Regions from separate parts of the Pseudomonas sp. Irchel s3a10 genome, predicted to be linked through region 2. Evidence: predicted binding sites of a transcription regulator. Region 2 holds the regulator's gene; each other region holds the start of a gene.

Region 1 (5,796 bases), on a different contig from region 2:
TCATTTCATCCAGGGCAATCGTTGCCGTTTCCCGGTCAACCTTGATCAGGTAACTCTGGAAGCGCTGACTGCGCTCGTGGAACGTGATGATCAGCGGGTCGTGGCTTTCTTGCAGCTGGCGCAGGTTGCTGGAGATTTCCAGGGGCGTGGTCAGCACCTTTGGGGGCTGCGGACTGTCATCCGCGCTTAGGGCGTTTGGCACGTTTTCTCAATCTCCAGACAAAATTTGACTACGGCTAGCCAGCATTTTGCCAGCATGTTTCGCGGGTTGATAGTGCAGGCACATCGAATGGCTCACGCCTGGCTGAGGGTGCGCGGCTTGGTCGGTTTGGCAAATGTGCCAGAAGCGTCATACAGCGCTGGCGGCTCGCCCCCGGTGAGGATTTTCAGTTGATTGGCCGTGGCGGCCTGTTGAATCTGGATCGACTGGCCGTTTTTCACATTGGCGGCCTGGCACTGGGCAATCAGGTCGGTCAGTACATCGCTCTGGGACAGCAACTGATCGCCAATGCTCGACTGGCTGGCCAGTTGCTCCAGGCCCTGACGGTCGAGCGGCAGGTTGAGGCTGGCAAGGATTTCGCTGCGCTTGCGGCCATGCTGTTCAAGCAGAATGATCAATGCCTGTTTGCGCGCCAGAATGTCTTCGAGCAAAGGCATGTCACGACCGTGCAAAGCGAGGGACTCGGTTTGCAGCAACTCCAGCAATTGTTGAGCTGGAGCAAAGTCGTCGGTGATCAGTTGCAATAAATTAGTGTCGTGCATGGCTGGCCTTGGGTTCTAAGCGTCCAAAAGCCTGGCGCCGGCAAAAGCCTAGCGCTGGGCTTCGAAGTTGAGCAGTTTGCTGGCTACACGGTTGCTGTCGACTTTATAGCTGCCATCGGCAATCGCTGCTTTCAACTCGGCCACGCGGGCTTTGTCGACGGCAGGCTGATCGCGCAGCTTGTCAGTGACCTTCTGCAACTGTTGAGCCTCATTGCTGAGGTGTACCGATTCCCCGCTTTTTGCGGTACTGGCCGTTTCGGCCTGGGTATTCAGCGGCGCGGAGGTGCCGGATTCGGCGGTTTCCTTGGCGTTGCTGGTACGTGTACTGCCCGTAAGTGACGAGGAGCTGTTCAGACGGCTGAAATCGATGACCATGTTAAAAACCTCTGGGAATTTGGACGCTTGCCATGTTTTCGGCCATTCCCTGGAAAACTTTAGGCTCACTTTGCAATGAGCTGCATGTGCCGAAGCGTGTCCTGCTGCGGCACAGTTTAGGGAAGCGTCGGGGCTGGCGCCAGTTTTCTGCGAGAGCGTTTTACATGGCCACTTCCACCTGGCCCGGCGCAACGACTTGCGCCTTGATCACACGGTTGGAATTGAGGTTTTTCACCCGAATCTGTTCTTTCAGACCGCCGTTGGCCAGGGCTTCACCGGGCATGCGCACGGCGAGCGTGCCGCTGCGGGCGGTGATGACCACTTGATCACCTTTGCGCACCACTTCTGCCTGTTCCAGATGCACCAGAGTAATGACCTGATCGGCGACCGTTGGTCGGGTTAATTTCTGCCCGATCGCCTCGTCTACCGAGGTCAGGAAACCTTGATTGATCACACTGACGTCGCGCTCGCGCAAGGTCACGTCCTGCGGCCCGATAATCCCGGCGCGCTTGAGCGGACGGGTGGTGGTGACAATCTCGCGAAACAGGCGGACTTGAGCGGGCACGAACACCGTCCACGGCGAACTTCCTTCGCACCGGACCTTGACCGTAACCCGGCCCAGCGGCCGCGCCGGGCTCTCCAGCGAGGCTGTCAATTCCTTGTCGCACATAGGCATGCGCATGCGCGGGTCGAGCTGGTTGACCTCGATTTCGTAGCGGCCTTCCGTTTGACTGGTAGCCAGATAGTCTTCTACGGTGAACTCAAGAAAGCCCTGAGTGACGCCGATAAGCATGTCAGGCAAGGTAACCGTATCAGCACCGGCAGGGCTGCCAGCGAAGAAAAAGCAGACGGCAGACACCGCGCACAGCGCTTTGCGGGTGCGGTAGGTCAGGCGTCGAAAAAATGTCGTTTGAGCGTTCATACGAGTTAAAAAGCAAGCGCCGTGCCGTTTAGCAATGAATGTGCGTCGCAACAACACTTGGCGTTGGTGTAGGAGTCTGGGCATGGCTGGTGTAATGGATTCGGTGAACCAGCGCACGCAACTGGTGGGGCAGAATCGCCTGGAGCTGTTGTTGTTCCGTCTCGACGGCCAACAGCTCTACGGAATCAACGTGTTCAAGGTGCGGGAAGTGCTGCAATGCCCGTCGTTGACGTTGATGCCCAAGTCCAGTCCTGTCGTGTGCGGGGTGGCGAATATCCGGGGGGCGACCATTCCGATCCTTGATCTGGCAATGGCGACTGGTTCCGGGGCGTTGAAAGACAAGAACAGTCCGTTCGTGATCATCACGGAGTACAACACCAAGACCCAGGGTTTCCTGGTCCGCTCGGTGGAGCGCATCGTCAACATGAACTGGGAGGAGATCCATCCACCGCCCAAAGGCACCGGGCGCGATCACTACCTGACGGCTGTGACTCGGGTCGACAATCAGTTAGTCGAAATCATCGATGTCGAGAAGGTGCTGGCGGAAGTGGCGCCGACGCCTGAGGCGATTTCGGTCGGTGTGGTCGATGTCGAAACCCAGAGCAAGGCGTTGTCGCTGCGGGTGCTGACGGTCGATGACTCGTCGGTGGCGCGCAAGCAGGTCACGCGTTGCCTGCAGACGATCGGGGTCGAAGTGGTGGCGCTGAACGACGGCAAGCAGGCGCTGGATTACCTGCGCAAGCTGGTCGAAGAGGGCAAGAAGCCGGAAGAAGAGTTCCTGATGATGATTTCCGACATCGAGATGCCGGAGATGGACGGGTACACCCTGACGGCGGAGATCCGCAGCGACCCGCGCATGCAAAAGCTTCATATCATCCTGCATACTTCGTTGTCGGGGGTATTCAATCAGGCGATGGTCAAGAAAGTCGGTGCCGATGACTTCCTGGCCAAATTCCGTCCTGATGACCTGGCATCCCGGGTAGTCGACCGGATCAAAGCAGCAGATATCAGCTAGGGGCCTTTTGTCCCTGGCGGTCAACACGATTTAAGAGGCGGCATCATTGTCTACGGGTAATTTGGATTTCGAACAATTCCGGGTCTTCCTGGAAAAAGCCTGTGGCATTTTGCTCGGTGAAAACAAGCAGTACCTGGTCTCGAGCCGTCTCAACAAACTGATGGAGCAGCAAGGCATCAAGTCCCTGGGTGAGCTGGTACAGCGCATCCAGACCCAGCCGCGCAGCGGTTTGCGCGAGCAGGTGGTCGATGCCATGACGACCAACGAAACCCTGTGGTTTCGGGACACCTATCCGTTTGAAGTCTTGAAGAACAAGGTGCTGCCCGAGGCGATCAAGGCCAGTCCCAACCAGCGTCTGCGGATCTGGTCGGCGGCGTGCTCGTCGGGTCAGGAACCGTATTCGCTGTCGATGTCGATCGATGAGTTCGAGCGCAGCAACCTCGGTCAGTTGAAGATGGGCGTGCAGATCGTTGCCACGGACTTGTCCGGCAGCATGCTGACCAACTGCAAGACCGGCGAGTACGACAGCCTGGCGATCGGCCGCGGTTTGTCCGCCGATCGTCTGCAGCGCTACTTCGATCCGAAAGGGCCGGGGCGCTGGGTGATCAAGGCGCCGATCAAGAACCGGGTGGAATTCCGTTCGTTCAACCTGCTCGACAGCTACGCGAGTCTGGGCAAGTTCGACATCGTGTTCTGCCGCAACGTGCTGATCTACTTCTCCGCCGAGGTGAAGAAAGACATCCTGTTGCGCATTCACAGCACGCTGAAGCCGGGCGGCTATCTGTTCCTTGGCGCTTCCGAAGCGCTGAACGGTTTGCCGGATCATTACCAGATGGTCCAGTGCAGCCCGGGGATCATTTACCAGGCGAAGTGATTGCATCGGCAATACGAAAAAACGGCGGGCCCGCAAAGGCCTGCCGTTTTTTTGTGCCTGAATTATCTCCCTCACACACCACAAATCCCCTGTGGGAGCGGGCTTGCTCGCGAAGGCGGTGTGTCAGGAAAACAAATATTGACTGAGATGACGCCTTCGCGAGCAAGCCCGCTCCCACAGTCGTACGGTGTCGGTGGGAGGGGGCAGGCGGCAGAAAAGCGGCATCTGGCGGAAACCGTTTGCCGCTTTTCTGGCATTGCCGCTTTGCCGATTCCTCGCAAAGCCCCGGTTTACGGGGGGTCTTCTGATTGGCACGGCGCTTGCTAAAGCTCAGTTACGAAAAACCGGTCACCCGAAGGTTCCCGACATGAGCATCAGCTTCGATAAAGCGCTCGGCATTCACGAAAAGGCATTGGGCTTCCGCGCCCAGCGTGCCGAAGTGTTGGCCAACAACATCGCCAACGCCGATACCCCGAACTACAAGGCTCGGGATCTGGACTTCTCCAAAGTGCTTGAAGCACAGACCCAGAAGAACGCCAACGGCACCATCGCCCTGAACATGACCAACAGCCGTCACATCGAAGCTGAAGGCCTGGGCAATGGCGACGAGTCGCTGATGTATCGCACGCCGATGCAGCCTTCGATCGACCAGAACACCGTGGACGCCCAGCTTGAGCAGTCGAATTACGCGGAAAACGCGGTCGGCTTCCAGGCCAGCTTCACCCTGCTCAACAGCAAATTCAAAGGGCTGGTGTCAGCCCTGCGCGGAGAGTAATCCATGTCCCTGTCCAGCGTTTTCAACATTGCCGGCAGCGGCATGAGCGCACAAACCACGCGTCTGAACACCGTGGCTTCGAACATCGCCAACGCCGAAACAGTCTCGTCGAGCATCGACCAGACCTACCGCGCCCGTCACCCGGTGTTCGCCACCATGTTCCAGGGCGGCCAGAACACTGGCAGCAACTCGCTGTTCCAGAGCCAGGACGCCGCAGGGCAGGGCGTGCAGGTACTTGGCGTGGTCGAAGACCAGAGCAACCTCGAAGCGCGCTACGAGCCGAACCATCCGGCCGCTGACGCCAAGGGCTACGTCTACTACCCGAACGTCAACGTGGTGGAAGAAATGGCTGACATGATTTCCGCGAGCCGTTCGTTCCAGACCAACGCCGAAATGATGAACACCGCCAAAACCATGATGCAGAAGGTACTGACCCTCGGTCAGTAATAAGGGGCGACTGCCATGAGCGTTACCGATACCACCAGCAGCCTGAGCATGAATGACATCCTGGCGAACTCGTCGAAAAAGACCAGTTCGACCACCGGTGGCATTGCTTCGGCCACCAACAGCGCCACCGGCGGCCAAGCGCTGGGCAAGGACGCGTTCCTGCAACTGCTGGTCACCCAGCTGAAAAACCAGAACCCGCTCGATCCGCAGGACAACAGTGCCTTCGTAGCACAGTTGGCGCAGTTCAGCAGCCTTGAGGGCATCACCACCCTCAACAGCACCGTCAGTTCGCTGGCCGGCAACTACAGCTCCTCGCAAGCCCTGCAGGCATCGTCGCTGGTTGGCCGTAACGTGATCGTGCAGACCAACACCGTTCAATTGGACGACCCGAGCAAAGGCATGACCGGTTCGGTCACCGTGCCGTCGTCGATTGCCGGTGGCACCGTCAGCATTACCGACAGCAGCGGCACGGTGGTTCGCACCATCGATCTGGGCAGTCGCGCCGCAGGCAGCGCAAGCTTCACCTGGGACGGCAAGGACAAGGACGGCAATCTGGTGAAGACCGGTACCTATACCGTCAAAGCCAACGCATCGATCAATGGCACCGCGACCGACCTGGCAACCTA
Region 2 (5,796 bases):
AACAACACCACTCAGGGCGAGAAAATCGTCTATGACACGGTGAAGAAGCTGGCCAGTGCCGGTCGCGCTACCGGTAGCAAAGTCACCGAAGCACGTCCGCGTATCGACATGGTGATCCAGCCGAAGAAGAAAACCGACGAGAAAACCCAGTAATGGCAACTCTGAAAGCTCAACACCTGGCCAAGGCCTATAAAAGCCGCCAGGTTGTGCGCGACGTCAGCCTGTCGATCGACAGCGGCCAGATCGTTGGCCTGCTCGGCCCGAACGGCGCGGGCAAGACCACCTGCTTCTACATGATCGTCGGCCTGGTGCAGGCCGATCAGGGCCGAGTACTGATCGATGATCTGGACGTCAGCCATCAGCCGATGCACGGCCGTGCCAAGGCCGGTATCGGCTATCTGCCGCAGGAAGCATCGATTTTCCGCAAACTGTCGGTGGCCGATAACATCATGGCCATCCTCGAAACCCGCGCGGAACTCGATAAGGCCGGTCGTCGCAAGGAACTGGAAAGCCTGTTGCAGGAGTTCCACATCAGCCACATCCGCGACAACCTCGGCATGAGCCTGTCCGGTGGTGAACGCCGCCGGGTGGAAATCGCCCGCGCCCTGGCGACCGCACCGAAATTCATCCTGCTCGACGAACCGTTCGCCGGTGTCGACCCGATCTCGGTCGGCGACATCAAGCAGATCATCCACCACCTCAAGGCCAAGGGCATCGGTGTACTGATCACCGACCACAACGTGCGTGAGACCCTGGATATCTGCGAGACCGCCTACATCGTCAACGACGGTCAACTGATCGCTGAAGGCGATTCGGCGACCATCCTTGCCAACGATCTGGTGAAGGAAGTGTACCTGGGCCACGAGTTCCGCCTCTAAAGCGCGATCACATTCGGCCAGCCGATCGGGTGCTGTAACGTTGAAGCTGATTTTTTATACGCTTTTATTGTTACAGCGCTCTAGGCAAACACGACAGTTTCAGGCATATAATTTGCTTAAGTTTGGCGCTCCGGCGCCCTGTAGTGGATGGCGCATGCGCGCCGGCGAATAAGGTGTTAAGCCCCTGCCATGAAACCATCGCTAGTCTTGAGAATGGGCCAGCAGCTGACGATGACACCGCAGCTGCAACAGGCCATCCGCCTGCTCCAATTGTCGACCCTGGACCTGCAACAGGAAATCCAGGAGGCCCTGGAATCCAATCCGATGCTCGAACGCCAGGAAGAAGGCGACGACTTCGACAATACCGATCCTTTGGCCGACAACGCCGAACAAAAACCCAACACCGACATTCAGGAACCGTCCTATCAGGAAGCCGCCCCGACGGTGGACAACCTGGAAGATGGCGAATGGAACGAGCGCATTCCTAACGAACTGCCCGTTGATACCGCCTGGGAAGATGTCTACCAGACCAGCGCCAGCAGCCTGCCCAGCAGCGATGACGACGAGTGGGACTTCACCACCCGCACCTCCGCCGGGGAAAGCCTGCAAAGTCATCTGCTATGGCAATTGAATCTGGCGCCGATGTCCGACACCGACCGCCTGATCGCCGTGACCCTGATCGATTGCATCAACAATCAGGGCTACCTCGACGAAACCCTAGAAGAAATTCTCGACGCCTTTGATCCGGAGCTCGACATCGAGCTGGACGAGATCGAAGCCGTTCTGCATCGCATCCAGCAGTTTGAACCCGCCGGCATCGGCGCGCGCAACCTCGGCGAATGCCTGCTGCTGCAACTGCGTCAGCTCCCGGCCAAGACCCCGTGGCTCAACGAAGCCAAACGTCTGGTCAGCGATTACATCGATCTGCTCGGCAGTCGCGACTACAGCCAGTTGATGCGGCGCATGAAGCTCAAGGAAGACGAGTTGCGCCAGGTCATCGAACTGGTGCAAAGCCTCAATCCGCGCCCGGGCTCGCAGATCGAATCGACCGAAGCCGAATACGTGGTGCCCGACGTTATTGTGCGCAAGGACAACGAGCGCTGGCTGGTTGAGCTGAACCAAGAGTCGGTGCCCCGTCTGCGGGTCAATGCGCAGTACGCCGGTTTCGTCCGTCGCGCCGACACCAGTGCCGACAACACCTTCATGCGCAATCAGCTCCAAGAGGCGCGCTGGTTCATCAAAAGCCTGCAAAGCCGCAACGAAACGCTGATGAAAGTGGCCACCCAGATTGTCGAGCATCAGCGCGGCTTCCTGGAATATGGCGATGAAGCCATGAAGCCGTTGGTCCTGCATGACATCGCCGAGGCGGTCGGCATGCACGAATCGACGATTTCCCGGGTCACCACCCAGAAATTCATGCATACCCCGCGCGGTATTTATGAACTGAAATACTTTTTCTCCAGCCACGTCAGCACCTCCGAAGGCGGCGAATGCTCGTCCACGGCGATCCGCGCGATCATCAAAAAACTGGTTGCGGCGGAAAATCAGAAAAAGCCGTTGAGTGACAGCAAGATCGCTGGTTTACTGGAGGCACAAGGCATTCAGGTGGCTCGCCGCACCGTCGCCAAGTACCGCGAATCCCTCGGGATCGCGCCTTCGAGCGAACGCAAGCGGTTGATGTAAGCCACGTTACAGCGTTCCAGTGGCAGGCTCTTCGGCCTGCCGCTTTATGCACTGGCAACGAAGGAGAAGCTGTATGCAAGTCAACATCAGTGGACACCAACTGGAAGTGACCGAACCTCTGCGCACCTACATCAACGAGAAACTCGAACGATTGGAGCGCCATTTCGACAAGATCACCAACGTGCAGGTCACGATGTGTGTCGAAAAGCTCAAGCAGAAAATCGAAGCCACCTTGCATATACCCGGCAGCGAAGTGGTCGCCAACGCAGAAGATACCGACATGTACGCTGCGATCGACTCACTGACCGACAAGCTGGATCGCCAACTCAAAAAGCATAAGGAAAAGACCCAGAGCCTCCTTCAGGGCGCAACCGGTCGTTAACACCCCCAACCCATGATCCGACTTGAAAGCATCCTGACCCCCGGCCGTTCCCTGGTGAACGTGCCGGGCGGCAGTAAAAAGAAAGCCCTCGAACAGATTGCCAACCTCATCCATAAAGAAGTGCCGGATCTGGCCATGCAGGATGTTTTCGAGAGCTTGGTAGCCCGTGAGAAACTCGGTTCCACCGGTTTCGGCAACGGTATCGCCATTCCCCACTGTCGCCTCAAAGGCTGCGAATCGCCTATCAGCGCGCTGATGCACCTTGATGCCCCCATCGATTTCGATGCCATCGACGGCGCACCGGTCGACCTGCTGTTTGTTCTGCTGGTCCCGGAAGCGGCCACCGATGCCCACCTGGAATTACTGCGCCAGATCGCCAGCATGCTCGATCGCAAGGAAGTGCGCGAAAAACTGCGCAGCGCACCGAGCAACGAAGCCTTGTATCAGGTCGTCCTGAGCGAGCAGAACGGTCATTAATCATGCGTTTGATCATCGTCAGTGGCCGTTCCGGCTCGGGTAAAAGCACCGCCCTGGATGTCCTTGAGGACAACGGCTACTACTGCATCGACAACCTGCCGGCCGGCCTGCTGCCGGAACTCGCCGAACGCGCCCTGATTCACACCGAGCTAACCCAGCCGCTGGTGGCCGTGTCGATCGATGCGCGCAATCTGCCGAGCCACCTGTCGCGTTTCCCCGAACTGCTTGAAGAAGTCCGGGCCCGGCACATCCAGTGCGATGTGTTGTATCTGGATGCCGACGATGAAACCCTGCTCAAGCGCTTTTCGGAAACCCGCCGACGCCATCCGTTGAGCAATGCCGATCGCTCGCTGGCCGAGGCAATCAACGATGAGACCGCCCTGCTCGGCCCGATCGCCGATCTGGCCGACCTCAAGGTCAACACCACCAATCTCAATCTGTACCAGTTGCGTGACACCATCAAGCTGCGACTGCTGAACCAGCCGGAGCCGGGCACGGCGTTTCTGGTCGAGTCGTTCGGCTTCAAGCGTGGCATGCCAGTGGACGCGGATCTGGTGTTCGACGTGCGCTGCCTGCCCAATCCGTACTGGAAACCGGAACTGCGTGCACAATCGGGTCTCGACGCACCTGTCGCCGAGTACCTGGCTGCACAACCGGAGGTTGAGGAGATGTTCCAGGACATCTTCGGCTACTTGAACAAATGGCTGCCACGCTTTGCCGCGAGTAACCGCGCCTATGTCACCATTGCCATTGGCTGCACCGGCGGGCATCACCGTTCCGTTTACCTGACTGAACGTCTGGGTCAGGCCCTGCAGAAAACCCTGAAGAACGTCCAGGTTCGCCACCGCGACCTCACTTAAAGGATTCACACCGCGATGCCTGCTCGTGAAATCGAAATCATCAACAAATTGGGTCTGCATGCCCGAGCGTCGGCCAAGTTCGTCGGGGTGGCGGGCCAGTTTCCCGATTGCACCATCAGAGTAGGCCGCACCCCGGAAAACACGGTGGACGGTAAAAGCATCATGGCGATGATGATGCTGGCTGCCGGCAAAGGCACCAAAATCTATCTGAGTACCGAAGGCCATCAGGAACAGGAAGCGCTGGATGCATTGGTGGCGTTGATCAACAACTACTTCGATGAGGGTGGTTGATAGTCAAAAGACCAAAAGATCGCAGCCTTCGGCAGCTCCTGCACTGGAATCCAGATCCCTGTAGGAGCTGCCGGAGGCTGCGATCTTTTTTTCAGCCCAGTGCGGTATCCATCACCATCATCAGACAAAACCCGATCAGCAAGCCAAGACTGGCCAGCTTGTCATGACCATGGCGGCGCGATTCCGGAATGACTTCGTGAGTCACCACCAGCAACATCGCCCCCGCCGCCAGCGCCAGCCCCAATGGCAATAACAGCTCCGCCAGACTGACCAGCCAGGCACAGAGCAGTGCAAACATCGGTTCGACCAGCCCTGACGCCGCACCGATCAAGAACGCCTTTACCCGCGACATCCCCGCCCCGGCCAGCACCAGCGCAATCACCAACCCCTCCGGCACATCCTGCAAGGCGATGCCCATCGCCAGACTGTCGGCATCCGGCATGCCGCCGCCAGCCGACACACCCACCGCCATGCCTTCCGGGATGTTGTGGGCAATGATGGCGAAGACGAACAGCCAGATTCGCGGCGGAATCACCGGGCGCTCAGGGGTACCGACAAGCATCTCCGGTGAGGCGCCGGACAGTTTCAGATCCACCAGATACAGAGCGAACGCACCGAGCATGATGCCGAAACAGATCAGCCCGCTGGAAGCCCACGGTGTCAGGCCCAGACTTTCGGCGGCGGCAATGCCCGGCACGATCAGCGAAAACGCGGTCGCCGCCAGCATCACCCCGGCGCCGAAACCCAGCAGCGTATCGCTGAGCCTCTGCGGCATGCGCCGGATCACCAGCACCGGTACCGCGCCAAGCGCCGTGCCAAGGGCGCAGATCGCGCCACCCTGCAAGGCCCGCGACAGCTTCGGCTGCAGATCGAGCCATTCCAGCCCGTGCGCCGCCAGCAACGTCATGCCCGCCAGCAGCAACAGCGACCCGACCGCGTAACGAAACATGCGCCCACCGCCAATCGCCAGTGTTTCAGTGCCCATAGTCAGCCCTGGATCGTTTTTATAGAAGACTTAAACCAGTGCAGCCTGATAGCGAGCAGCAACTTCCGGCCAATTGATCACGTTGTAGAACGCATTGATGTATTCCGGGCGACGGTTCTGATAACGCAGGTAGTAGGCGTGTTCCCAGACGTCGAGACCCAGTATCGGCGTGTTGCCGTTCATTAACGGACTATCCTGGTTGCCGCTGCTTTCCACGATCAGCTTTTTCTCGGGAGTGAC
Region 3 (5,796 bases), on a different contig from region 2:
ACGAGGAACGTACCGACACCGCACATCGGGTCAGCCAGCGCGCCGCCTTCGGCCGCAATGCGCGGCCAGCCGGAACGGATCAGGATCGCTGCCGCGAGGTTTTCCTTCAGCGGTGCCGCGCCCTGCTGCAGGCGGTAGCCACGCTGGTGCAGGCTGTGACCGGAAAGGTCGAGGGACAGGATCGCTTCGCCGCGATCCAGGCGCAGGTGAATGCGCAGATCCGGGTTGAGCTTGTCGATCGACGGACGGTCGCCTTGCGGGGTACGCAGTTTGTCGACGATCGCGTCTTTGACTTTAAGCGCACCGAAGTGGGTGTTGTCGATGCCCGAGCCGTGGCCGCTGAATTCAACGGCCAGGGTGCCGTCGGCGAGCATGTGATCCTGCCACTCGACGTCAAGCACGCCGTGGTACAGGTCTTCAGCGTCTTTCATCGGGAAGCGCTTGAGCACCAGCAACACCCGGTTGGCCAGACGCGACCACAGGCACAGGCGATAAGCGGTTTCCATGGTCGCCATGCCACGCACGGCGGAGGTGTGCTCGCGGGCTTCTTCAAGGCCAAGCCCGACGGCTTCCTCGATGAGCAGGCCTTCAAGGCCTTTGGGGCAAGTGAGGAAGAGTTCGAAACGGTCGGACATGGTATTTCCAGAGCCTTTGGCTAGTGAACCGGCAACGCATTGCCGATCCGGTTTTCAATCAGGCGCTTTTCTAAAAGAGCGCCCGCGTGGCACGAAGGTGTGCCGTTCCATCCCCGCTGCTCGGGTTAAAAGAGCTTAGATGCCGGGACAGAGAAAATAGTTGATGAAACAAAAAGTCTTAAAGCGACCCTTCGTCGCTTAGTAACCGAGCGTAAACGTGGGTCATTCTCACTAAAGGATTAACCCCATCATCCAGCGCGGGGCCGATCATACCGGGGTTTGCGGAAAAAACGTTCATGAAACCGGTCGTTACTTATGGCTGTAGCACTATTTTCGTTACGTCCTTATGACAAAACGATCATTCCCTCGGTGTGACTCATTGGTTAGAACTGACCACAGGTTGACGTCGCAACGGCGTCAACACCTTGGCTCGCCACGCCGGCAGCGAGCCGCCCAACGGCAGAGTTTTTTCTGCCAGACCTCGATTGAGGTCAACGCGACGAAAACAGTCAACAAGTGAGGGAAACACCCTATGAGAAGACTTAAGCGTGATCCGTTGGAAAGAGCATTTTTGCGCGGATATCAATATGGCGTTGGTGGCAAATCCCGCGAGCTTTGCCCATTTACTCTACCGTCGGTACGTCAAGCCTGGATCAACGGCTGGCGAGAAGGACGCGGCGACAACTGGGACGGTATGACCGGCACTGCGGGAATCCACAGACTCAACGAACTTCACGCCGTCGGCTGACACAGGGCACTTATTGCAACACGACAATCTGAATTTTTAGCGACTTACCATGCACGTCCTTCCCGGACGGCGGGCTACGGCCCAGGGGCTCCTTCGAGGAGCCCTTTTTTATGCCTGAAAATGCAATCCCCTGTGGCGAGGGAGCTTGCTCCCGCTCGGCTGCGCAGCAGTCGTAAATCCTGAATCCTCGCTATACCTGACAAACTTGGGGCTGCTTCGCAACCCAGCGGGAGCAAGCTCCCTCGCCACAGAGCCCTCAGAAAACCTCAGCGCAGGGCGGCGATCGCGTCGACCGATTCACGAATCAATGCCGGGCCCTTATAGATGAAGCCCGAGTAAATCTGCACCAGACTCGCCCCCGCCATGATCTTCTCGGCCGCATGCTTGCCTTCGGTGATGCCACCAGCCGCAATGATCGGCAACCGACCACCCAGCTCCGCCGCCAACACCTTCACGGTATGCGTGCTCTTGTCACGCACCGGGGCGCCGGACAGACCGCCCGCCTCGTCACCATGCTCCATGCCTTCGACGCCAACGCGACTCAGGGTGGTGTTGGTGGCGATCACCGCGTCCATCCCGGTTTCGATCAATGCCTGCGCGACCTGCGCGGTCTCCTCGTCAGTCATGTCCGGGGCGATCTTGATCGCCAGCGGCACATGTTTGCCGTGGCGCAGGGCCAGTTCGGCGCGGCGCGTGGCCAGATCCGCCAGCAACTGCTTGAGCGAATCACCGAACTGCAGGCTGCGCAGGCCCGGGGTGTTCGGCGAGCTGACGTTGACCGTGACATAGCTGGCGTGGGCATACACCTTGTCCAGGCAAATCAGGTAGTCGTCCACCGCGCGCTCGACCGGAGTGTCGAAGTTCTTGCCGATGTTGATCCCCAGCACGCCCTTGTATTTGGCCGCCGCGACCCGCGCCAGCAGGTTATCCACGCCGAGGTTGTTGAAACCCATGCGATTGATGATCGCCTCGGCCTCCGGCAGGCGGAAGATCCGTGGTTTCGGGTTGCCCGGTTGCGGGCGCGGAGTCACGGTGCCGATTTCGACAAAACCGAAACCCAGTTGCGAAAAGCCGTCGATGGCCGCGCCGTTCTTGTCCAGACCGGCCGCCAGACCCACCGGGTTCGGAAAGTCCAGGCCCATGACCGTCACCGGCACGTTCGCCGGTTTCTTGCACAGCATGCCGTTAAGGCCCAAACGCCCACCCGCGCCGATCAGATCCAGCGACAGGTCGTGGGAGGTTTCCGGGGAAAGTTTGAACAACAGCTGACGGGCCAGGGTGTACATGGGCGGCGATGACTCGGGCGGCGAAAAGAGGCGGCGATTATAGCCGGGCATCGCCCCCCGGCGCGAGGCGCACAGGCAAATCCGCCTGACTGGCATATGCCTTGCACCTTCCGGGTTATCAACCCACAGGCCAATGGCGGCGTGCGGGCACGGACAATGGCGTCGTCCTCAGGTTTGCTCGGGCAAAGCCTGGGACGGCGTTTTTTTTGAGGGTGGCTTTATATGAGTGATTCGTCCGTCGGGCCGCTGGCCTGGGTCAACGGCAGTGATGCTCCGGAAAAAAGTGTGATCAACCTCGGCTTCATGGCCCTGAGCGATTGCGCTTCAGTGGTCGTGGCCGCGACACAGGGCTTCGCCCAGCCCTACGGCCTGACGATCAACCTCAAGCGCCAGGCGTCCTGGGCGACGTTGCGCGACAAACTGGTCAGCGGTGAACTGGATGTCGCCCACAGCCTGTACGGGCTGATTTACGCGGTGCACCTGGGCATCGGCGGCGTAGCGCCGAGCGACATGGCGGTGCTGATGGGCCTGAACCAGAACGGCCAGAGCCTCAACCTCTCCCACGGTCTGCAACAACTGGGCGTGACCAGTCCTGAAGCACTCGATCGGCACGCGCACCAAACCCGCGCAAAACTGACCTTCGCCCAGACCTTCCCCACCGGCACCCATGCGATGTGGCTTTATTACTGGCTGGCGAGTCAGGGCATTCATCCGTTGCAGGACGTCGACAGCGTGGTGGTGCCGCCGCCGCAAATGGTTGCGCATCTGCAAGCCGGGCGTATCGATGGTTTCTGCGTCGGTGAACCGTGGGCGGCCAGCGCCGTGCAACAGGATCTGGGATTCACCCTCGCCACCAGCCAGAGCATCTGGCCCGATCATCCGGAAAAGGTCCTCGGCTGCACCCGCGCGTTCGTCGAGCAATACCCCAACACCGCACGGGCGCTGGTGATGGCAATCCTCGAGGCCAGCCGGTTCATTGAGCAAAACCCGGAAAACCGCCGCAGCACCGCGCAGTTGCTGAGCGCGCCGGAATACCTCGACGCCCCGCTGTCCTGCATCGAGCCGCGTTTTCTCGGGGACTACGCCGATGGCCTCGGCAATCGCTGGCAGGACCCGCACGCCCTGCGCTTCCACGGCAACGGCGAGGTGAATCTGCCATACCTGTCCGACGGCATGTGGTTCATGACCCAATTCCGTCGCTGGGGCCTGTTGCGCGAGGATCCCGACTACCTCGCCGTTGCGCGTCAGGTTCAGCAACTGGATATCTATCGCGAAGCGGCCACCGCCGTCGGTGTCGCAGCCTGGGGCAAGGAGATGCGCAGCAGCCAGTTGCTCGATGGCAAAGTCTGGGACGGCAGCGATCCGGCCGCTTACGCCCGCAGTTTCAAGCTGCACGCCCTGAGCGACGCCGCTCCTCTTCTCGCTCGCCGCTGACAGGAGACCGCCAATATGCTGCGCATTCTGCTGATCAACGACACCGCGAAAAAAGTCGGCCGCCTGAAAGCCGCGCTGACCGAGGCCGGTTTCGAGGTCATCGATGAGTCCGGCCTGACCATCGATCTGCCGGCGCGCGTCGAAACGGTGCGCCCGGACGTGATTCTGATCGATACCGAGTCACCGAGCCGCGATGTCATGGAGCAAGTGGTGCTGGTCAGCCGCGACCAGCCCCGGCCGATCGTGATGTTCACCGACGAACACGACCCGGGGGTGATGCGTCAGGCGATCAAGTCCGGGGTCAGTGCCTACATCGTCGAGGGCATTCACGCCCAGCGCCTGCAGCCGATTCTCGATGTGGCGATGGCGCGCTTCGAAAGCGACCAGGCCTTGCGCGCGCAACTGCTGGCCCGCGATCAGCAACTGGCCGAGCGCAAACGCATCGAACTGGCCAAAGGGCTGCTGATGAAGATGAAGGACTGCAATGAAGAAGAGGCCTACACCCTGATGCGCCGCCAGGCCATGAGCCGCCAGCAGAAACTGATTCAGGTGGCGGAGCAGATCATTGCGATGAGTGAGTTGCTTGGCTGAAGGCCTGCGCTGGCTTTCCGGGCCCCTTCGCGAGCAAGCCCGCTCCCACATTTGGAATGCATTCCCCTGTGAAGCAGGTCGGGGTTCCACTTTGAAATGCATTCCCTGTGGGAGCGGGCTTGCTCGCGAAGGCCGCGACGCCGTTTCACTTATTGGCACAAATCTGGCTAAGCATTCAGCACAGGTAACCAACGGCGGTTGCCCCACCCACGACAAAGACGTCGCTCACCCGTTCGCCCAACCGGCGTATCAGGTGGCGGCGTTTTTGCGTTTTGGCCCCACAGCTCGGGGCCGGTGGTGCGGCCGTGGCGGCGCTCCACCTGCTGTGACTCCTTTCGAGACTCTTTTCAGCTGAGGTGCGCGATGAATTCAAGCTTCTGGAAATCCGGCCACACCCCGACCCTGTTCGCAGCCTTTCTGTATTTCGACCTGAGTTTCATGGTCTGGTACCTGCTCGGCCCGTTGGCGGTGCAGATCGCCGCCGACCTGCACCTGACCACGCAACAACGCGGGCTGGTGGTGGCGACGCCGATTCTGGCAGGTGCGGTGCTGCGCTTTGTGATGGGCATGCTGGCCGATCGTCTGTCGCCGAAAACCGCCGGTCTGATCGGTCAGGTGATCGTGATCTGCGCGCTGTTCGGCGCATGGAAACTCGGCATCCACAGTTATGAACAGGCGCTGATCCTGGGACTGTTCCTCGGCATGGCCGGTGCTTCGTTTGCCGTGGCCCTGCCGCTGGCTTCGCAGTGGTATCCGCCGCAGCATCAGGGCAAGGCCATGGGTATCGCCGGCGCCGGTAACTCCGGCACCGTGTTTGCCGCACTGATTGCCCCGGTGCTGGCTGCGGCGTTCGGCTGGAGCAACGTGTTCGGTTTCGCCCTGATTCCGTTGATCCTGACGCTGGTGCTGTTCGCCTGGCTGGCGAAAAACGCCCCGCAGCGGCCCAAGGCCAAAGCCATGGCCGACTACTTCAAGGCCCTTGGCGACCGCGACAGCTGGTGGTTCATGTTTTTCTACAGCGTGACTTTCGGCGGCTTCATTGGTCTCGCCAGCGCCCTGCCCGGCTACTTCAACGACCAATACGGTCTGAGTCCTGTCACGG
Region 4 (5,796 bases), on a different contig from region 2:
GACAGCGCCCACCCACGGGCCAAACGCAGCAAAGGCGACGATTCATGAACATCCAGTTGATCACCTTCGACCTCGACGACACCCTGTGGGACACCGCCCCGGTGATCGTCAGTGCCGAAGCGGTATTGCGCGAATGGCTGAGCGAACACGCACCGAACCTGGGCGCAGTGCCGGTGGAGCATTTGTGGGGGATTCGTGAGCGGGTACTGGCCAGCGAACCGGGCCTCAAGCACCGCATCAGTGCGTTGCGCAGGCGCGTGCTGTTCCACGCGCTGGAAGAAGCCGGGTACGCCCACGGCGAAGCTGCGGATCTGGCCGACAAAAGCTTTGAAGTATTCCTGCATGCGCGGCATCAGATCGAGGTGTTCCCGGAGGTCGAACCGACCCTGGAAATCCTTGCCAACCATTACGCCCTCGGCGTGGTCACCAACGGCAACGCCGACGTGCGTCGGCTGGGCCTGGCGGACTACTTCAAGTTTGCGCTGTGCGCCGAAGATATCGGCATCGCCAAACCGGATGCGCGACTGTTCCACGAAGCGTTGCAACGCGGTGGTGTGAGTGCGGAAGCGGCCGTGCACATTGGCGATCATCCCGGCGATGACATTGCCGGGGCGCAACAAGCGGGCATGCGCGCGGTCTGGTTCAACCCGGCGGGCAAGGTCTGGGAAGCGGAGCGACTGCCGGATGCTGAAATCCGTAGCCTGACCGACTTGCCAGCGGTGCTCGCAAGCTGGAATGCCCTCGCCACCTGACGTAACCCCCTGTGGGAGCGGGCTTGCTCGCGAAGAGGCCGTGTCAGTCGACATACAATTTGAATGACACACCGCCTTCGCGAGCAAGCCCGCTCCCACAGGGGATTGTGTGTATTCATGATCTTCTTATTCCAGACATGAAAAAGCCCGCAGCGACGGCGGGCTTCTTCAGCAAGCAAGCGGCACGCCTCAGATAGGGCGGCTGCCATACTTGTTGTCCGGCTTCTTGGGCGGATCGGCGACCACGTTGGCCTCCACTTCCTGCACCTTGCCGCCGCGCGCAAGGAATTCTTCCATAGCCTTGGCCAGGGCGTCGCGCTCCTTGTTCTTGGCTTCGATGCTCGGCAACTCGTCTACCGACACCGCAGCCTTGGCTTTGCCTTTGGCAGCCGGGGCCGGCGTATCGTCACCGCCATCGTCTTCAGCAACGTCGTCCGCTGCTGTTTCCAGGCCTTCCTCGGCCTCGTCTTCGTCGCCTACTTCGAGGTCGTCGTTTTCCAGATCATCGTCGCTCATGTTCTACCTCATGACTTGCGAAAAGCAGATTAGTTATAGACCAGCTTTGGCGACTGTCGAAAGCCGCCGGAAAAAAATCGGTAACCATTGGTGACCAACGGTTTACGCCCCTTCACCGTGCAAGGTGGCGAGGACTTTACGGGCACCGCCATGATCACGGTGCTCGCCCAGATAAACACCTTGCCAGGTGCCCAGTACCAGTCGCCCTGCCGAAACCGGCAGACTGATCTGGCAGCCAAGTACGCTGGCCTTGAAGTGCGCCGGGAGGTCGTCCAGGCCTTCGTCGTTATGCTCATAGCCGTCTGTTCCTTGTGGGATCAGACGATTGAAAAATCGTTCGAAGTCGCGACGAACCGCCGGATCGGCGTTCTCGTTGATGGTCAACGACGCCGAGGTATGCTGCAGCCACAAATGCAACAGACCGACCCGGCACGCCTTGAGTTCAGGCAGGCCGGCGAGTAACTCGTCCGTTACCAGATGAAAGCCCCGGGGCCGTGCCCGCAGGGTTATCAGAGTCTGTTGCCACATACAGTTCTCCGCACGTTCGGGGCGCATTCTAGCGCGCTCTGGGAAAAAACAAAGGCCCTAATATTCCTGCAATGATGTAAGCGATTGGCCGCAGAAAAATGCCCGTCGTAAACACGACCAAAGCCGTACGAAAAATCCTTTCAGCCTTCCTTTCAATGACAAATTCCAGGCAAAAAAATGCCCGGCGAACCGGGCAAGTTTTTAATGCGCGTACTTACAGGTTGTAGCCGCGTTCGTTGTGTTGTGCCAGATCGAGGCCCACCGACTCTTCTTCCTCGGTTACACGCAGACCCATGACGGCGTCCAGAACCTTGAGGATGATGAAGGTGACGATCGCGGTGTAGATCACCGTGAAGCCAACGCCTTTGACCTGAATCCAGACCTGCGCGCCGATATCGGTAACGGTGCCGAAACCACCCAAAGCAGGTGCAGCGAACACACCGGTGAGGATTGCGCCGAGGATACCGCCGATACCGTGTACGCCAAATGCGTCGAGGGAATCGTCATAACCGAGTTTGCGTTTCAGGGTGGTGGCGCAGAAGAAGCACACCACGCCCGCCGCCAGACCGATCACCAGTGCGCCCATCGGGCCCACGGTACCGGCAGCCGGAGTGATCGCCACCAGACCGGCAACCACACCCGAGGCAATGCCCAGTGCACTTGGCTTGCCGTGGGTGATCCACTCGGCAAACATCCAGCCCAGTGCAGCCGCAGCGGTAGCAATCTGAGTGACCAGCATCGCCATACCGGCGGTGCCATTGGCCGCAGCAGCGGAACCGGCGTTGAATCCGAACCAGCCGACCCACAGCATCGCCGCGCCCATCAGGGTGTAACCAAGATTGTGCGGAGCCATCGGGGTGGTCGGGAAGCCTTTGCGCTTGCCCAATACCAGGCAGGCAATCAGACCGGCCACACCGGCGTTGATGTGCACCACGGTGCCGCCCGCGAAGTCGAGTACGCCCCAGTCCCACATCAGGCCGCCGTTGCCGGACCAGACCATGTGCGCGATCGGTGCATAGACGAGGGTGAACCAGATGCCCATGAAGATCAGCATCGCGGAGAACTTCATCCGCTCGGCGAATGCACCGACGATCAGCGCCGGGGTGATGATCGCGAAGGTCATCTGGAAGGTGATGAACACCGCCTCAGGGAACAGCGCCGCAGGGCCGGTCAGGCTCGAAGGCGTGACACCGGCGAGGAATGCCTTGCCCATGCCGCCGAAGAACGAGTTGAAGTTGACGACGCCCTGCTCCATGCCGGTGGTATCGAACGCAATGCTGTAGCCATAAATGACCCACAGGATGCTGATCAGACCGGTAATGGCGAAGCACTGCATCATCACGGAAAGAATGTTTTTCGAGCGAACCATGCCGCCGTAAAACAGCGCCAGGCCCGGGATGGTCATGAACAGCACGAGGGCTGTCGAGGTGAGCATCCAGGCGGTGTCGCCGGAATTGAGGACCGGGGCCGCCACTTCGTCTGCCGCCATTGCAAGGCCGGGCATTACGATGGACAACAGGGCTCCTAGCCCTGCGAATTTACGCAGAGTCATATTGTTTTCTCCTGGGGCGTTGGGGTTTGTGGCGGCTTAAATCGCGTCGGTATCGGTTTCGCCGGTACGGATGCGGATCGCCTGTTCCAGATTGACCACGAAGATCTTGCCGTCACCGATCTTGCCGGTGTTGGCCGCCTTGGTGATCGCCTCGATCACCCGATCCAGATCCTTGTCGTCGATGGCCACGTCGATTTTCACCTTGGGCAGAAAATCGACCACATATTCCGCGCCGCGATACAGCTCGGTGTGACCCTTCTGCCGGCCGAAGCCTTTGACTTCAGTAACGGTAATGCCCTGCACGCCGATTTCGGACAGCGACTCGCGCACGTCGTCCAACTTGAACGGCTTGATGATGGCAGTGACTAGCTTCATGAAACTCTCTCCCGAATTGGTGGACTTGCCCCAGGAAAACAAACCCGACTCAAGTCTAAGCGCAGTGCCTGGCTTTGTAACGCATCGTCGGCCTTACCTGCCCGACTGACGCCAGCTAACCGCTGCCGACGAAACTCCCCGTCCCGCCTGCCGCACTGCATTCGTCACAGCGACTGCATCAGTGCATGGGTCACTACCGACTAAGCAGAAAGCTTGCCATCTCGCCAAATTCCACTGATTTCAATCCCTTGGCCGCTGCCACAGGCGTTTGCCCGAAAAACGCCCGACGGTTACGCACAACAACGGTGCGCTGCCGTCCGTCCGCCTGCGCGAAAAGCGTGCATCCCTCCCTGCGAGATTGACTATAGACACTGCGTGATACACTGCCGGCCATTGTTTACAGGACACTTCCCATGCTCGCGCCCAAAGACTTCCTCGACGCCCTGAGCGGCACCGCCTCCCGCCTGTTCAGCGGCGACACCCCGCTGCCGAAAGCCGAAATCGAAAGCCAGTTCAAGATGCTGCTGCAGAGTGCGTTCAGCAAACTCGATCTGGTGAGCCGTGAAGAGTTTGATAGTCAGATGGTCGTGCTGGCCCGCACCCGCGCTCGCCTCGAAAGCCTTGAGGCGAAAGTCGCAGAGCTGGAAGCCAAGCTGACGCCGCCGGCCGAGTAACACCGCCCCCCCTGTAGGAGCTGCCGAAGGCTGCGATCTTTTGATCTTCAGCCCTTCAATCATCTCGGCAACGTCCTACAACCTGAATGACCGCCGTCCGATTGCGCCGAAAAGCCCAGGTTTCTAAGCTCACCCGATGCTGAATGTTCAGCACCGGGTTTGGCGACCTGGAAAGCTTAAGGCGCACGACTACCATCTGATGGCGGCTAGATGTACCGCCTCATCGAGTTATGGCGGTTGTGCGTGGGAGATCTTCGGGTCTGCCGGGTTCCTTTTGCTCCGGTTCGCCAACCCGCGTACAACTGCCTCCCGATCGTTTGGCGACGATCGAGGGCAGCCCTAAAGCAAGAGGAGCTGTTCGATGAATCAAGATGACACTTACCTAACGCCTCACATCTTCACCCGCCACAAACTCCCCCTCCACGCCCTCCTCATCCAGAACCAACCCTGGTTCTGCGCCCGAGACCTGAGCCGCCTGCTGCACATCTACCTAAACGAACGCATGCTGCGAAAACTCGACCCCGACCAACACCAGACCCGCAAAACCCTGATCCACAACCAAATCGAAAACACCCTGCTGATCAGCGAATCCGGCGTCTACGCCCTCCTCGTCTACCACTACTGCCCCGAATACCGAGCCCTGCGCGAATGGCTTACTCACCAAGTCATCCCGACCCTGCGCGACACCCAACACCCCACCACAAGCGAACGCCCACACCTGAGCCTGCTCAGTTGGCCGGATATGTCGTTGAGCTTGTTGCACTGGAATAACCAGCCGTGGATTCGGTTACAAGATGTGCCGAAGATGATGGTGGAGCGGGAAATGCCGAAGCGCGAGGCGGGGCCATGGTGGAAAAGGGCTTCGCGGGTGCTGCAATCGCTATAAACCCGCATGCCGGAGCTGGGCCCTGCGCAAATCGTAAGTCGATTGGAGATTCATCCAGAACTCTGGCGTAGTGTTGAGATGAGTGGCAAGACTGATTGCCAGATCGGCGCAGATCCTTAGCTGGCATTTCACAAGCTTTTCGATCTCACTTTCGGGCCAGTTCGTGGGCATGGCCAGATCCATGGCGGTCATGCCCAACGGCTCCATGAATTCCTTATTCAGAACCTCGCCCGGATGAATCGGGCGCATACCAGTGCGGTTCATTTCTCGACTCCAGAGGCTGCATTGAGTGGCCAAACTGGAGCATCCGATTCAGGAAAACAAGACCATCAAAACCGTTTTGCCGGCGTCCTACAACTAATAGGGCATAACCCTACGAGAATCAGCGTCTGCGCCTGATTCCGTGAGTTCTTGGCTGTGATTAGGCTGGTGGCTTTCGCCTGCGCTGGTCGATCCTATTCGTCGAGTTCCAGGCGATACACATTGATCGCCAGACACTCTGGTTCTGGATCC

What was found. Region 2 encodes sigma-54, which starts transcription at its own class of promoters, with help from an activator protein. Its sites were predicted from a motif close to ANTGGCATNNANNTTGCTNT; they were not measured.
Region 1: the regulator sigma-54 is predicted to act here: its motif matches at 4,256-4,275, upstream of flgB (flagellar basal body rod protein FlgB).
Region 3: the regulator sigma-54 is predicted to act here: its motif matches at 2,758-2,777, upstream of CKW11_RS18410 (CmpA/NrtA family ABC transporter substrate-binding protein).
Region 4: the regulator sigma-54 is predicted to act here: its motif matches at 3,925-3,944, upstream of glnK (P-II family nitrogen regulator).

The regions. Positions count from the first base shown of each region.
Region 1 is NZ_FYDR01000002.1:598,584-604,379, forward strand. Features, by position in the region: gene CKW11_RS08235 (flagellar brake protein) at 1-202, opposite strand, end outside; gene CKW11_RS08240 (flagella synthesis protein FlgN) at 295-762, opposite strand; gene flgM (flagellar biosynthesis anti-sigma factor FlgM) at 811-1,137, opposite strand; gene flgA (flagellar basal body P-ring formation chaperone FlgA) at 1,298-2,059, opposite strand; gene CKW11_RS08255 (chemotaxis protein CheV) at 2,142-3,074, shown strand; gene cheR (protein-glutamate O-methyltransferase CheR) at 3,121-3,948, shown strand; gene flgB (flagellar basal body rod protein FlgB) at 4,316-4,723, shown strand; gene flgC (flagellar basal body rod protein FlgC) at 4,727-5,170, shown strand; gene flgD (flagellar hook assembly protein FlgD) at 5,186-5,796, shown strand, end outside.
Region 2 is NZ_FYDR01000009.1:53,709-59,504, reverse strand. Features, by position in the region: gene lptA (lipopolysaccharide transport periplasmic protein LptA) at 1-153, shown strand, start outside; gene lptB (LPS export ABC transporter ATP-binding protein) at 153-878, shown strand; gene CKW11_RS22860 (RNA polymerase factor sigma-54) at 1,068-2,561, shown strand; gene hpf (ribosome hibernation-promoting factor, HPF/YfiA family) at 2,635-2,943, shown strand; gene ptsN (PTS IIA-like nitrogen regulatory protein PtsN) at 2,956-3,420, shown strand; gene rapZ (RNase adapter RapZ) at 3,423-4,280, shown strand; gene CKW11_RS22840 (HPr family phosphocarrier protein) at 4,296-4,571, shown strand; gene CKW11_RS22835 (ZIP family metal transporter) at 4,663-5,556, opposite strand; gene CKW11_RS22830 (superoxide dismutase) at 5,587-5,796, opposite strand, start outside.
Region 3 is NZ_FYDR01000006.1:41,406-47,201, reverse strand. Features, by position in the region: gene rlmKL (bifunctional 23S rRNA (guanine(2069)-N(7))-methyltransferase RlmK/23S rRNA (guanine(2445)-N(2))-methyltransferase RlmL) at 1-635, opposite strand, end outside; gene rmf (ribosome modulation factor) at 1,168-1,383, shown strand; gene CKW11_RS18415 (quinone-dependent dihydroorotate dehydrogenase) at 1,650-2,669, opposite strand; gene CKW11_RS18410 (CmpA/NrtA family ABC transporter substrate-binding protein) at 2,892-4,103, shown strand; gene CKW11_RS18405 (ANTAR domain-containing response regulator) at 4,119-4,694, shown strand; gene CKW11_RS18400 (NarK/NasA family nitrate transporter) at 5,058-5,796, shown strand, end outside.
Region 4 is NZ_FYDR01000003.1:417,534-423,329, forward strand. Features, by position in the region: gene xerC (tyrosine recombinase XerC) at 1-48, shown strand, start outside; gene CKW11_RS11900 (HAD family hydrolase) at 45-752, shown strand; gene sutA (transcriptional regulator SutA) at 942-1,268, opposite strand; gene CKW11_RS11910 (secondary thiamine-phosphate synthase enzyme YjbQ) at 1,371-1,796, opposite strand; gene CKW11_RS11915 (ammonium transporter) at 2,011-3,348, opposite strand; gene glnK (P-II family nitrogen regulator) at 3,385-3,723, opposite strand; gene CKW11_RS11925 (accessory factor UbiK family protein) at 4,137-4,397, shown strand; gene CKW11_RS11930 (Bro-N domain-containing protein) at 4,759-5,283, shown strand; gene CKW11_RS11935 (HigA family addiction module antitoxin) at 5,278-5,547, opposite strand.